One region of the Agrobacterium sp. NPDC090283 genome, then DNA from elsewhere that is predicted to be linked to it. Evidence: predicted binding sites of a transcription regulator. Region 1 holds the regulator's gene; each other region holds the start of a gene.
The links. Region 1 encodes LexA, which represses DNA repair genes until DNA is damaged. Its sites were predicted from a motif close to TGTTCNNNNTGTGTTCNG; they were not measured.
Positions count from the first base shown of each region.

Region 2: a site for LexA is predicted at 1,906-1,923, ahead of ACIQUH_RS18040 (helicase-related protein). Genes of this name have one in related genera too.
Region 3: a site for LexA is predicted at 2,141-2,158, ahead of dnaE (DNA polymerase III subunit alpha). Genes of this name have one in related genera too.
Region 4: a site for LexA is predicted at 1,479-1,496, ahead of ACIQUH_RS03585 (ImuA family protein). Genes of this name have one in related genera too.

Region 1 covers NZ_JBIVYG010000001.1:539,813-542,935, reverse strand. Annotated here, with positions in the region: gene ACIQUH_RS02695 (TRAP transporter small permease) at 1-77, shown strand, start outside; gene ACIQUH_RS02690 (TRAP transporter large permease subunit) at 74-1,333, shown strand; gene lexA (transcriptional repressor LexA) at 1,581-2,303, shown strand; gene ACIQUH_RS02680 (glutathione S-transferase family protein) at 2,743-3,123, shown strand, end outside.
Region 2 covers NZ_JBIVYG010000012.1:142,506-145,628, reverse strand. Annotated here, with positions in the region: gene ACIQUH_RS18040 (helicase-related protein) at 1-1,678, opposite strand, end outside; gene ACIQUH_RS18035 (ubiquinone biosynthesis hydroxylase) at 2,135-3,123, opposite strand, start outside.
Region 3 covers NZ_JBIVYG010000001.1:428,366-431,488, reverse strand. Annotated here, with positions in the region: gene dnaE (DNA polymerase III subunit alpha) at 1-1,928, opposite strand, end outside; gene ACIQUH_RS02150 (ABC transporter ATP-binding protein) at 2,466-3,123, opposite strand, start outside.
Region 4 covers NZ_JBIVYG010000002.1:124,130-127,252, reverse strand. Annotated here, with positions in the region: gene ACIQUH_RS03595 (glycerate kinase) at 1-958, opposite strand, end outside; gene ACIQUH_RS03590 (DUF1304 domain-containing protein) at 963-1,319, opposite strand; gene ACIQUH_RS03585 (ImuA family protein) at 1,534-2,298, shown strand; gene ACIQUH_RS03580 (Y-family DNA polymerase) at 2,213-3,123, shown strand, end outside.

The DNA.
Region 1 (3,123 bases):
CAACAGCGAGCCTGCGCATTCTCTCCGGCGGCTGGCATGCCCGCCCGCACGGCGCAACCGAGGAGATGCCGCTATGACCATCGTGATGATCATTGCATTTTGTATTCTCATGATGATTGCGGTTCCGGTCGGCTACGCCCTGATCATCTCTGCGGGTGTCGCCGTGCTGTGGAACGGTTACGTGCCGCTTTCGATCGTGGCGCAGCAGGTTTACGACCAGACGCAGTCTTTTCCGATGCTGGCGCTGCCGTTCTTCATGCTCGCCGGCACGCTGATGCTCGGCGGCAAACTCGGAACCCAGCTTCTGGAACTCGCCTCCAAGGCCATGCAGCGCTGGCGCGGCGGCCCGCTTTCCACGACGGTCATTTCTTCGGTCGTGTTCGGCGGCGTTTCCGGCTCGGCGGTCGCCAATGCGAGTGCGCTCGGTTCGGTGCTCATTCCATGGCAGAAACGCCAAGGCTACCCTGCCCCCCTCTGTGCGGCCAACAATGCCACCTCGGCGGTCATCGACGTGCTTATCCCACCGTCGATCCCGATGATCCTCTATTCGCTGGTCAGCGGTGTCAGCATCGCCAATCTGTTCATAGCCGGCATTCTGCCGGGCCTGCTCATGGCAGTGGGCTTCATCTTCGTCTGCTGGGCCATCGCTGTGCGGCGGGGCTATGCCGTGCGTGACGAAAGTATCCGCAAGCGCGATCTGGCGCTCCTTGCATTCCGCAGCCTGCCGGCAATCCTTCTGCCGATCCTGATCATCCTCGGCCTGCGCTTCGGCTTTGCAACGCCGACGGAAGTCGCCGTTCTTTCTGTCGTCTATTCGCTCGTGCTCAGCATCTTCTTTTATCGCGATCTGACGTGGAAACGTTTCTGCGACAATTTCGTCGAGGCGGGCTCGGCAACCGGCGTCGTCATGCTGGTCATCATGGGCAGTGCGGCGGTAGGCTGGGTCCTCACCTTCGATCAGGCTCCCCAGCATTTCGCCACCTGGGTGGCGGAGAATATCTCCAACCCGATCCTGATCATTCTCATGATGAACATCCTGATGCTGATCATCGGGATGCCGCTCGATCTGCCGCCGTCGATCCTGCTTCTCGGACCGATCTTCGTGCCGCTTGCGGATATGATCGGGCTCGACCGGGTGCAGCTCGGCATGATGATGGTCATCAATCTCGGTATCGGGCTCTATACGCCACCGATCGGCACCACGCTCTTCATCTCGTCCTCCATCGCCAGAGCGCCGCTCGGCGCGACGACGAGGGAATTGTGGCCGTTCTTCACCATGGCGATGCTGCTTCTCATCGCGGTCAGCTTCATTCCTGCGCTCACGATCTACTGACACTCAGCCCGCAGCAAAATGGCAACGGAAACCATCGGCCGATTCTCCCCGGCCGATGGTTTTGGCGTTCGAGACACCTCGCTTAAGTAATCAAATCCGCTTTGTTCACGGTTTCGACGATCAAATCACCATCTGCGATACACCCTTCACGAAATTTTAGGGGATTGCGGAACACATATGGAACATATAGTGTTCGTTCTGTATTTGTTTCGCGACTTCAACGACGATTCTCAAGGGTGTTTTCCTCATGCTCACGCGCAAACAGCAGGAATTGCTTCTCTTCATTCATGAAAGAATGAAAGAGTCCGGCGTGCCGCCCTCCTTCGATGAAATGAAGGACGCACTCGATCTTGCCTCCAAATCCGGCATCCACCGGCTCATCACCGCGCTCGAGGAGCGCGGCTTTATTCGCCGGCTACCTAACAGGGCACGAGCGCTGGAAGTGATCAAATTGCCGGAGGCCTACACGCCGGGTGCGAGGCCGCAGCGCGGCTTTTCGCCCAGCGTCATCGAAGGCAGCCTCGGCAAGCCGAAGACGCCGGAACCGGCCCCTGCCCCCAAGGCGCCAGCCAATGATCTCGGCGGCGCCGTCACCGTGCCGGTCATGGGCCGCATCGCCGCCGGCGTGCCGATTTCCGCCATCCAGAACAACACCCACGATGTGGCCGTGCCGGTCGACATGCTGGGTTCGGGCGAACATTATGCTCTTGAGGTCAAGGGCGACTCGATGATCGAGGCCGGCATTTTTGATGGCGATACCGTCATCATCCGCAACGGCAACACCGCCAATCCGGGCGATATCGTCGTCGCGCTGGTGGATGATGAAGAAGCGACCCTGAAGCGTTTCCGCCGCAAGGGAGCTTCCATCGCTCTGGAAGCGGCCAATCCCGCCTATGAGACCCGTATTTTCGGACCGGACCGGGTGAAAATCCAGGGCAAGCTGGTTGGGCTGATCCGCCGTTATCATTAATTGACGGCGCCTTTTTTTCGGTGGGAGCGTCATCGGGAAAGATGACGCTCCCTTTGAAGCATCGCGGTTTGCTTTCTGGAACAATGCGGCTTTGCCGAAGTAAAGAGAAATCGTCCAGCGGATCGGCGCGTCTTTTGTCATGAAGGATGGTTCCGGATTCATGCCAGATGTTTTCGTTGTGCTGCAGGAAAGGGCAAAGAGGCGGCTGGTTGAATTCAAGGAAATGAGCACCCTTCATCTCCTTGAGCGAGGATGCAGGTTGCAAATCGCGTCGCCATATGTCTCGCCGTCATCTCCAGGTGGTGACGTGGATGCGCCTCTTTTTCCCTGACCTCACCTTCCCATCCATCAATGCCGCTTATGGGAGCCATGGATTATTTGCAATATTCCAAGGCCCATCCGCCGTTATAGAAATGCGCGTCATATCGGGGAGCACGTCATGTACGATCTTTATATTGCCAACAAGAACTATTCCTCATGGTCGCTGCGGCCGTGGGTATTGATGCGCACGCTCGGCATCGCCTTCGATGAAAAACTCGTTCCCTTCGGCGAAGGCGTTTCCTTCTCCACCTTCTCTCCGACCGGCAAGGTACCCTGCCTTGTCGATGAGGGAGTGACGGTTTGGGAATCGCTGTCGATCGCCGAATATCTGGCGGAGCGACACCAGGGCGTCTGGGCGAGCGACAAGCAGGCAAGGGCCTGGTCTCGTTCGGCGGCGAGCGAAATGCATGCGGGCTTTTCTTCGCTGCGCAATCTATATCCCATGTCGGTCGGCATTCGCGTAAAACCGAAGGGTGGCGACACCGGGCTTGCGGCCGAT
Region 2 (3,123 bases), on a different contig from region 1:
GAACCAGACCATCGGAGCTCAAAGCGAGATCGCCATTTCCACTGGCGTGCAGACGCGCGGCGCGCGCCTCGTATTCGAGCGCAAGCGCCTTCTGCGCCGCAGCCTGCACGGCCTTCTGATCCGGCCCTTCCATTCCCGGCACCGGTGTGAACCGGAACCCGGCCAACTGGCCGACGTGATGACCTTCTACGAAGACATCACCATTTACACTGATTTCAGCTTCAAGCATCGCATTCTCTCTCAGGCGCCTCATGAGCACAGATGTCCTGCGATCAACAAAGCGTTTCGTCAACCTTTCATGTAGCGCATCGGACAATCGATCCTCGATTTCCCGCGTCTTTTCTTGCCAGTGTGTCGGATCGGCAAGCCATCCTGGGCGGTTCGATACATAAGTCCATGTTCTGATCTGCGCAATCCTCGCAGACAAGGTATCGATCTCTCCATCCGTACGGTCGGCGCGGCGCACCTGCTCGGCCATGAAATCCTCGTTCACCGCCCCGCGCTTGACGAGATCGAAATAGAGCGTGGAAATCAGATCGGCGTGCTGTGCGGGGGCGATGCGGCGATAATCGGGCAGCGCGCAGGCCTCCCAGAGTTTTTCCACCCGCGCATCCGTCGTCGTCACATCGATGATCTCGGGGTAGCGCGACAGATATTCAAGCGCCTGCTGGTCGATGGCTGGCAGAGCCCTCGAAAGCCCCTGGATCGTCGGCGCGGCATCAAGGCTCGTGCGCAGATTGGCAATGGAGGAAAAATCGAAGTTTTTCGTCCGCCATTGCAGAACCTTCACCGCATCGAACTGATGGGTTTCGATCCGCTCCACCAGCTCGTCGTCGAACGGATCGACACGCCCCGTGACACCGAATGTACCATCGCGAAGATGACGGCCGGCGCGGCCGGCGATCTGGCCGATCTCGCCCGGATTGAGGTTGCGGAACTGGTAACCGTCGAATTTGCGGTCCTGCGCGAAGGCGACGTGATCGACATCGAGGTTGAGACCCATGCCGATGGCATCCGTCGCGACAAGATATTCCACATCACCCGACTGGTAGAGGCCCACCTGCGCATTGCGCGTGCGCGGCGAAAGCGCGCCCAGCACCACGGCCGCGCCACCGCGCTGGCGGCGCACAAGCTCGGCGATGGCATAAACCTCATCGGCGGAAAAGGCGACGATTGCCGTGCGCTGCGGCAGACGGGTGATCTTCTTCTGACCGGCATAAAAAAGCTGCGACAGGCGCGGCCGCTCCACCACGGTTATTCCCGGCAGCAGCTTTTCGAGGATCGGACGCATCGTGCCGGCACCCAGAAGCAGCGTCTCTTCCCGTCCGCGCAGATGCAGCACCCGGTCGGTGAAGATATGCCCGCGTTCGAGATCGCCGGCCAGCTGCACCTCGTCGATGGCAACGAAAGCGGCGGTCGTCTCGCGCGGCATGGCTTCCACCGTGCAGACGGAATATTTGGCTTTGGGAGGCGCGATCTTTTCTTCGCCTGTTATCAGCGCCACATTCGGCGCACCCACCTTCTCGACCAGACGGGTATAGACCTCCCGCGCCAGAAGACGCAGCGGCAGGCCGATGACACCGCTGCCATGCGCGACCATCCGCTCGATCGCGTAATGGGTCTTGCCGGTATTGGTGGGGCCGAGAACGGCCGTGACACCGCGGCCGCTCAGGATCATGGGGCGAAAATTCAACGTAGTATCCGCGAATCGACTTCATCTGCTTGTCGTGCGCCCGGCATCACCGATGCGGGCCGCACGCACCACACATGGCAACGCCCGCCAACAAAGGCAATAGGCCTCATCCGTAAAGTAGCCAAGGAGGAATCCGCCAATGATTTTTCTGTACAGATTCAGTGACTTGAAGGTCCAAAAAGAATCCGGCAAAAATGCAATCGATTCGGCTGCGGAACAGTCTGCGAACGAATCGAATACGAATCGCTGACTCGGCAGGATTCAGCTTTTGTTCTCCGCAATATCTGGGTGGCGAGGGCGCAGCCCATACCAGATTATGAATCCGGATAAGTCCTTGGCCGGATTCGGCTTTACGGTAAAGCCGCCGGGCAGAAATACCGGAATCGACTGTCAAGCGGCAATCCCGGAAAAACTTATTCAAAACATCCACGAAGGATCGGATCAGAGCGCCTCGCCGGCGAGCAGACGCGGCGCATTCGCATCCGTCGTGCCGGCGGCCTGGCCGATGAAATAGGATTTGAGACCCGGCAAACGATCCACCACGCCCAGACCGAAATCGCGCATGATGCGGATAGGGCCGACATCGTTGGAGAAAAGCCGGTTCAGCACATCCGTCGTCACGCCCATGCGCAGCGTGTCGAAACGACGCCAGGATTGATACCGCTCCAGAACGTTGAGGGATCCGATATCGAGGCCGAGACGGTCGGCCTCGACCACGGTTTCGGCAAGCGCCGCCACATCCTTGAAACCGAGATTGAGGCCCTGTCCGGAAATCGGGTGGATGCCGTGCGCGGCATCACCCGCAAGCGCAAACCGTGGCGCAACGAAGGAGCGCGCCAAAGTCAGACCGAGCGGAAAAGCACGGCGGGGACCAACGGGACGGACGGGACCGAGCTTGTGGCCGAAGCGGCGCTCCAGCTCTTCCTCGAACACCAGATCGTCGGAAGCGACCAGCCTGTCGGCGTCGGCCGTGCGTTCGGTCCAGACGAGCGAGGAACGGTTACCCTTCAGCGGCAAAATGGCGAAAGGGCCGGAGGGCAGGAAATGTTCTTCAGCACAGCCCTCATGCGGCCGCTCATGTTCGACCGTGGTGACGATGCCGGACTGGTCGTAATCCCAGCGCACGGTCTTGATACCGGCCATGTCCCTCAGCACCGAACGAACCCCGTCACAGGCAATCAGCAACCGGGTTTCGAGCGACGATCCGTCGGAAAGGTTTATGGCTGTCGATTGCGGCCCTGCGGTAAAGCCTGAAACGCTGAGACCATGGCGCATTTCGACACCGAGGCGCTCGCATAGGCCTCGCAAGGCACCCACCAGAGCGACGTTCGGAACCATGTGGGCAAAAGGCCTGCCCGCTTCCACCGCGCCATCGAAGGTCAAAAACACAGGGCGGACCGGATCGGCGGTCTTCGAATCGGTAACGATCA
Region 3 (3,123 bases), 110 kb from region 1:
TTGCGCATGCCCGCACTTTCCACCTGGAACACGCCGATGGTTTCGCCGCGCGACAGCATCTCGTAGGTCTTGGCGTCCTCAAGCGGAATGGCGGCGAGATCGACCTTGATGCCACGCTTGGCAACAAAATCGACGGCCACTTTCAGCACCGTCAGCGTCTTCAGGCCGAGAAAGTCGAATTTGACGAGGCCGGCGCTTTCCACCCATTTCATGTTGAACTGGGTGACCGGCATATCGGATCGCGGATCGCGATACATCGGCACCAGCTTGGAGAGCGGTCGGTCGCCGATGACGATACCGGCGGCGTGGGTGGAGGCGTGGCGGTAAAGCCCTTCGATCTTCTGGGCAATATCCAGGAGGCGGGCGACGACCGGCTCCTTGTCCGCCTCTTCCTGCAGGCGCGGCTCTTCCTCGATCGCCTTGGAGAGCGGCGTCGGGTTGGCCGGGTTGTTGGGCACCAGTTTGCAGATCTTGTCGACCTGGCCATAGGGCATTTCCAGCACACGGCCGACGTCGCGCAGGGCCGCGCGCGCCTGCAGCGAACCGAAGGTGATGATCTGCGCCACCTGCTCGCGGCCATATTTGGCCTGCACGTAACGGATCACCTCTTCGCGGCGATCCTGGCAGAAGTCGATATCGAAGTCGGGCATCGAAACGCGTTCGGGATTGAGGAAGCGTTCGAACAGCAGCGAGAAGCGCAGCGGATCGACATCGGTAATCGTCAGCGCATAAGCGACGAGCGAGCCCGCACCCGAACCACGGCCCGGGCCAACCGGAATATCGTGCTGCTTGGCCCATTTGATGAAGTCGGCAACGATCAGGAAGTAACCGGGAAACTTCATGCGCGAGATGACGCCGAGCTCGAAATCCAGCCTTTCGCGATAATCCTGTTCCGTATAACCGGGCGCCATGCCGAGCGCGGCAAGCCGCTGATCCAGTCCCTCCACCGCCTGCCGGCGCAATTCCTCGGTTTCGGCGCGTTCAGCCGCTTCCGGATCGTCGCTGGCACCGGTGAACCGCGGCAGGATCGGCCCGCGTTTCTTCAGCACATAGGAGCATCTGAGTGCAATCTCGACGGTATTTTCCAGCGCCTCGGGAATATCCGCAAACAGCGCCGTCATCTCCGCGCGGCTCTTGAGGTAATGATCGGGTGTCAGGCGGAACCGGCTGTCATCGGACACGATGGCGTTATGCGCCACCGCCATCAGCGCATCATGTGCCTCATAATCGGCCTTGGACGGGAAAAACGCCTCGTTGGTGGCAACGAGGGGGATGTCGTGTTCATAAGCAAGACCAATCAGGCGCCGCTCATGGGAACGGTCGTAACCGGACTGACGCTGCAATTCGATATAGAGCCTGTCACCAAACAGTGACTTCAGCGTCAGCAGCCGCTCCTTCGCCTGCGCGGCGTGGCCTTCCTTCAGCGCCATATCGACGGGGCCGCCGGAAGCACCGGTCAGCGCAATGAGGCCGGCATTGGAGGCTTCTTCCAGCCATGCGCGGGTAATGTGCACGGAATGGCTGCTGCCCTCACCTTCCAGATAGGCGCGGCTGACGAGATCCACCAGCCGCTCATAGCCTTCCGCATTGGCGGCAAGGAGAACGATGGCGGGGAGTTTCTGGAGGTGGCTATTGTGGTTGCGGCGATCCTCCGCCGCATCCTGCATGTCGATGGACAGCTGGCAGCCGATGATCGGCTGCAGACCTTCGTCCCGCGCCTTTTCGGAAAATTCCAGCGCGACGAAAAGATTGTTGGTATCGGTAATGGCAATGGCCGGCTGGCCGTCGCCAACGGCCTTGGACATGATTTTCTTGAGGGGCAACGCCCCCTCAAGCAGGGAGTATGCGGAATGAACCCGAAGATGGACGAAACCGGGGGTCTTCAGCGTTTCGCCAGAGGTCTCTCCACGCACAACCGTATCGCCCATATCGTCTTCCTGTCATTCTGAATCGAGGGGGCGATTTTCCGATTTCCGGCGCTCAATGTCCACCGTTTTGCGGCGTCCATACAGGCTTCTGCGCCGGTGTCTTCTTCACAGGGCGGTGAGGATCACCGAAAAGCTGGCAACAAAGACAGCGATGGAGGCGAAAGCGGCAACGTCACGGATGAAATCAGTCATTGGTCTCTCCTTACTCGTTATGTTCCAACTTTGTTCTCATTTTGTTCGATTGTCAACAGGGTTTTGCTGATATTCCCCTTGCTAATGCGGCAGAATCGCCTTCGGTTCCCGGATAGAGGACAGCAAGCCGCTGACTCCAAAGCGAAAAAACCCGGAGGGCAAAACACCTCCGGGTCCGGAAAAAATTCAAATCTGGAGAACAGGCGTCCCTTGGAGAAGACTGACCGGACCGACTCGCTGCATCGACGCAACCCGTTCCGGAACCATCACCCCCATCGCGGAAATGACCATCTCAAGCGCTGCGGAAGCAAACGATGCACGGGAATCGGCCTCGTGCAATCGATCTCAAAAATCGACGATCTTGCCGTCGGAGAGCGTCACGCGTCGGTCCATACGGGCGGCGAGTTCATGATTGTGAGTGGCAATCAGCGCCGCGAGGCCGGATTGGCGCACCAGTGCCTCCAGCGCATCGAAAACATAATGCGCGGTTTCCGGATCGAGATTGCCGGTCGGCTCGTCGGCCAGCAGCAGGAGCGGCGCATTGGCGACGGCGCGGGCAATGGCGACACGCTGCTGTTCGCCGCCGGAGAGTTCGGCCGGGCGATGCTCGCCGCGATGGCCCACCCGCATATAGTCGAGCAGCGCGCTGGCACGCTTGCGGGCCTCCGCCTGCGTGAGGCCGGCGATGAGCTGCGGCATCATCACATTCTCCACCGCGGAGAATTCCGGCAGGAGGTGATGGAACTGATAAACGAAACCGATATCGCTGCGGCGGATCGCGGTGCGCGCTTCATCCGGCAGGCCGTTGCAGGGCGCGCCGTTGATGAAGACCTCGCCGGCATCGGGATGTTCGAGGAGCCCTGCCAGATGCAGCAGAGTGGACTTGCCGGTGCCCGAAGGGGCGACCAGCGCCACCATCTCACCGCTCTTCAATTCAAAATCGGCCTTGCGCAGAATGGAAAGCGATGTCTCGCCCTGACCATAGGTTCTCTCGACACCGGTA
Region 4 (3,123 bases), on a different contig from region 1:
TAACAGTGGTTTCGCCGCCGGAAAGCAGCACGGCCGGACCTTTGACCGGTAGGCCCTTGCGGCTGGCGGAAGACGCAATGCCGGCCATGACGGCACCGACATCCCTGGATTCGCCTTCGAGGGAATCCCCGAGGATGAGCGGCGTAAGGCCGAGCTTCACGGCCTCATCCGCCGCGGCCTGCAGGGCAAGTGAGGGCGCCGCGATCATCCTGACATCCTCTTCGATATCGCCTGACTTCGGGGTTTCCTCACCTTGTTCCAGTACCCTGCGCACGGTTTCGGGAAGATCGAGCGCATAGCGCGAGACGATTTCCCGCACGGTTTGAATGTCGCTCGGATCGGCAACCGTCGGCCCCGAGGCGATTTCGGAGGGATCGTCACCCGGAACGTCGGAAATCAGCAGCGAGACCACCTTCGCCGGTTTGGCGGCCAGCGCCAGCCGTCCGCCCTTGATGCGGGAGAGGTGTTTGCGCACGGCGTTCATTTCGGAAATCGTCGCGCCGCTGGCCAGAAGGGCACGATTGACGGCCATCTTGTCGGCAAGCGTCATGCCTTCGGCGGGTGCTACCATCAGCGCCGAACCGCCGCCGGAAATCAGTGCGATCACCATATCGTCGGCGGTGAGCCCTTCGACTGCGGCGAGAATGCGTTTGGCCGCTTCCGCACTTTTGTCGTCGGGTACGGGATGCGAGGCCTCGATGATCTCGATATGGGAGGTTGGGACCGCATGGCCATAACGCGTCACCACCACACCCGAGAGATCGACATGCGGCCATGCCGCTTCCAGCGCAGCGGCCATGGCGGCCGAGGCCTTGCCCGCACCGACCACCACACAGCGGCCCTTGGGCGGGGAGGGGAGATGTTGTTGCAACACCTTCGCCGGATCAGCGCTTGCGACTGCCGCCATGAATATCCGGTTGAGGGCGTTTTTGGCGCGGCTGTCGTTCCATGCGGTCATCGGTTCAGACTCCAATCCAGAGCGCGCCAAGCGCCAAAAGGGCGGGCAGCGCCTGAATGAACAGGATCTTCATGGTATTGGCGGTAACGGCGCCGAAAATACCGGCCACCAGTACACAGGTTAGGAAAAACACCTTGAAGCTCAGCCCTTCATCGCCCTGTGTGAGCCCATAGATCAGCCCGGCCGCCAAAAACCCGTTATAAAGCCCCTGATTGGCGGCGAGCACCTTCGTCTGCCGGGCAAAATCCGCTGAAAGACCGAACGCCTTGCGGCCGGCCGGCTTTTCCCACAGCAGCATTTCCAGAATGACGATGTAGATATGGATGGCCGCAACCACGGCAATCAGAATGCTGGCAATCATCGGCAGGTTCCTCCAAACCATGATGCCCCCGCCGCGGTTTTTACGGCGAACGGACAATTCAGTTTTAACGGCGAGGCGAAGGGCTGCAAGGCCAGAATCTCCTCTTCCCGTGCAAACTGTTGAAGAGCGGCAGCTCGTTGCTTGACTCTTGGTCAAAATAGGAACAAAACAAGAACAATAAAGATGAATAACCGGAATTGAAACCTGTCATGCTATGCAAAAGCGCGCGGATCAGTTGCTCGTTGTCGAAGAGCTGCGTGAAAGGCTGGAAAGGATCGGGAACGGCCCTGAGCGGCTGCACGAGACCTTGCCTTTCGGCGTGGATGCCATCGACCATCACCTGCCGGGAGGCGGGCTGAAGCTCGGTTGCCTGCATGAGCTGAGCGGCGGCGGCAATGGCGCTGCCGATGGCGCGGCGGCAGCGCTGTTTGCGGCCGGTGTGGCAGCAAGGCTTTCCGGCAAGGTTTTATGGTGTGTTACCCGGCGGGACCTGTTCATGCCGGGCCTGACACAGGCCGGCCTGTCGCAGAACCGGCTCATCATCGTTGAGTGCCGCGATGAAAAAGGTGTGCTCGACTGTTTCGAGGAGGGACTGCGCTGCAATGGTTTCGGTGCGGTGATGGGTGAAGTGGCGAAACTGCCGATGACCGCCTCGCGGCGGCTGCAGCTGGCGGCGGAAACCTCTGGGGTTACCGGCATCGCCATCCGCCGCTTCCGGCGTCCGGCCGATGCCGCACTGTTCGGCGAACCGACGGCGGCGGTGACCCGCTGGCGCATTTCCGTGCGGCCTTCATCCCCCCTGCCGGTGCCGGGGGTGGGCAGGCCGCGCTGGTTGCTTGAGCTTTTGCGATGTCGCGGCGGCGAAAGCGCCGAATTTGAAGTGGAAGCCTGTGATGCAAAGGGTCGTCTCGCTCTACCTGCCGACATGGCCGACGGATCGTTTCCGGCGTCTTTCGGGAGAGAACGCGCCACCGGTTGAAAAGCCGCTGGTCATGATCGGCCGTCAGGGCAGCCGCCGGCTGGTGCTGGCGCTCGACAAGGCGGCAAAGGCGGCGGGCATTCGCCCCGGTACGCCGGTCAGCAAGGCGCAGGCGCTGGTGCCGGGTCTTCTTGTCGAAAATCTGGACGCAGCGGCCGATGCCCGCGCCCTGCAGCAGCTGGCCTTTCATTTCCTGCGCATCTATGCCCCGATCGTCGCTGCCGACCCGCCGGACGGGCTGGTGCTTGATACGGCGGGTGCGGACCATCTGCATGGCAATGAGGCGCTGATGCTGAGCGGCATGGTCAACCGCCTGCATGCCGCTGGCTTTAACGCCCGCGCCGCCATTGCCGATAGCTGGGGGGCGGCCCATGCGCTGGCACGTTTCGGCCGCGATGAGATCGGCATCGTACCGCCGGGTGGCCAGAAAGCGGCGATCAGCGGCTTGCCGCTTGCTGCGCTGAGACTGGAGGAGCGTATCGTTTCCGGGCTGAAGGTGCTTGGTTTCCGCAGCATCGGCGAGCTTGCCGAAGCCCCGCGTGCGCCGCTCACCCTGCGTTTTGGCCCCGAACTTATCCGTCGTCTCTCCCAGGCTTTCGGCGAGATCGGCGAACCCATCGAACCCGTGCGGGTGGCCGAACTGGTGGAGGTGCGGCGCGCCTTTCCCGAACCCATCGCGGCGGCGGAGACGATTGCCCGTTATACCCAGAAGCTGGTTGTCGGCCTTTGTGCCGCGTTGGAAAAGCGCGGCCTCGGCGCCCGCCGGGTCGATCTGGTGCCGCACCGGGTGGATAGCGGCCTGCAGGCCATAAGGGCCGGCACCTC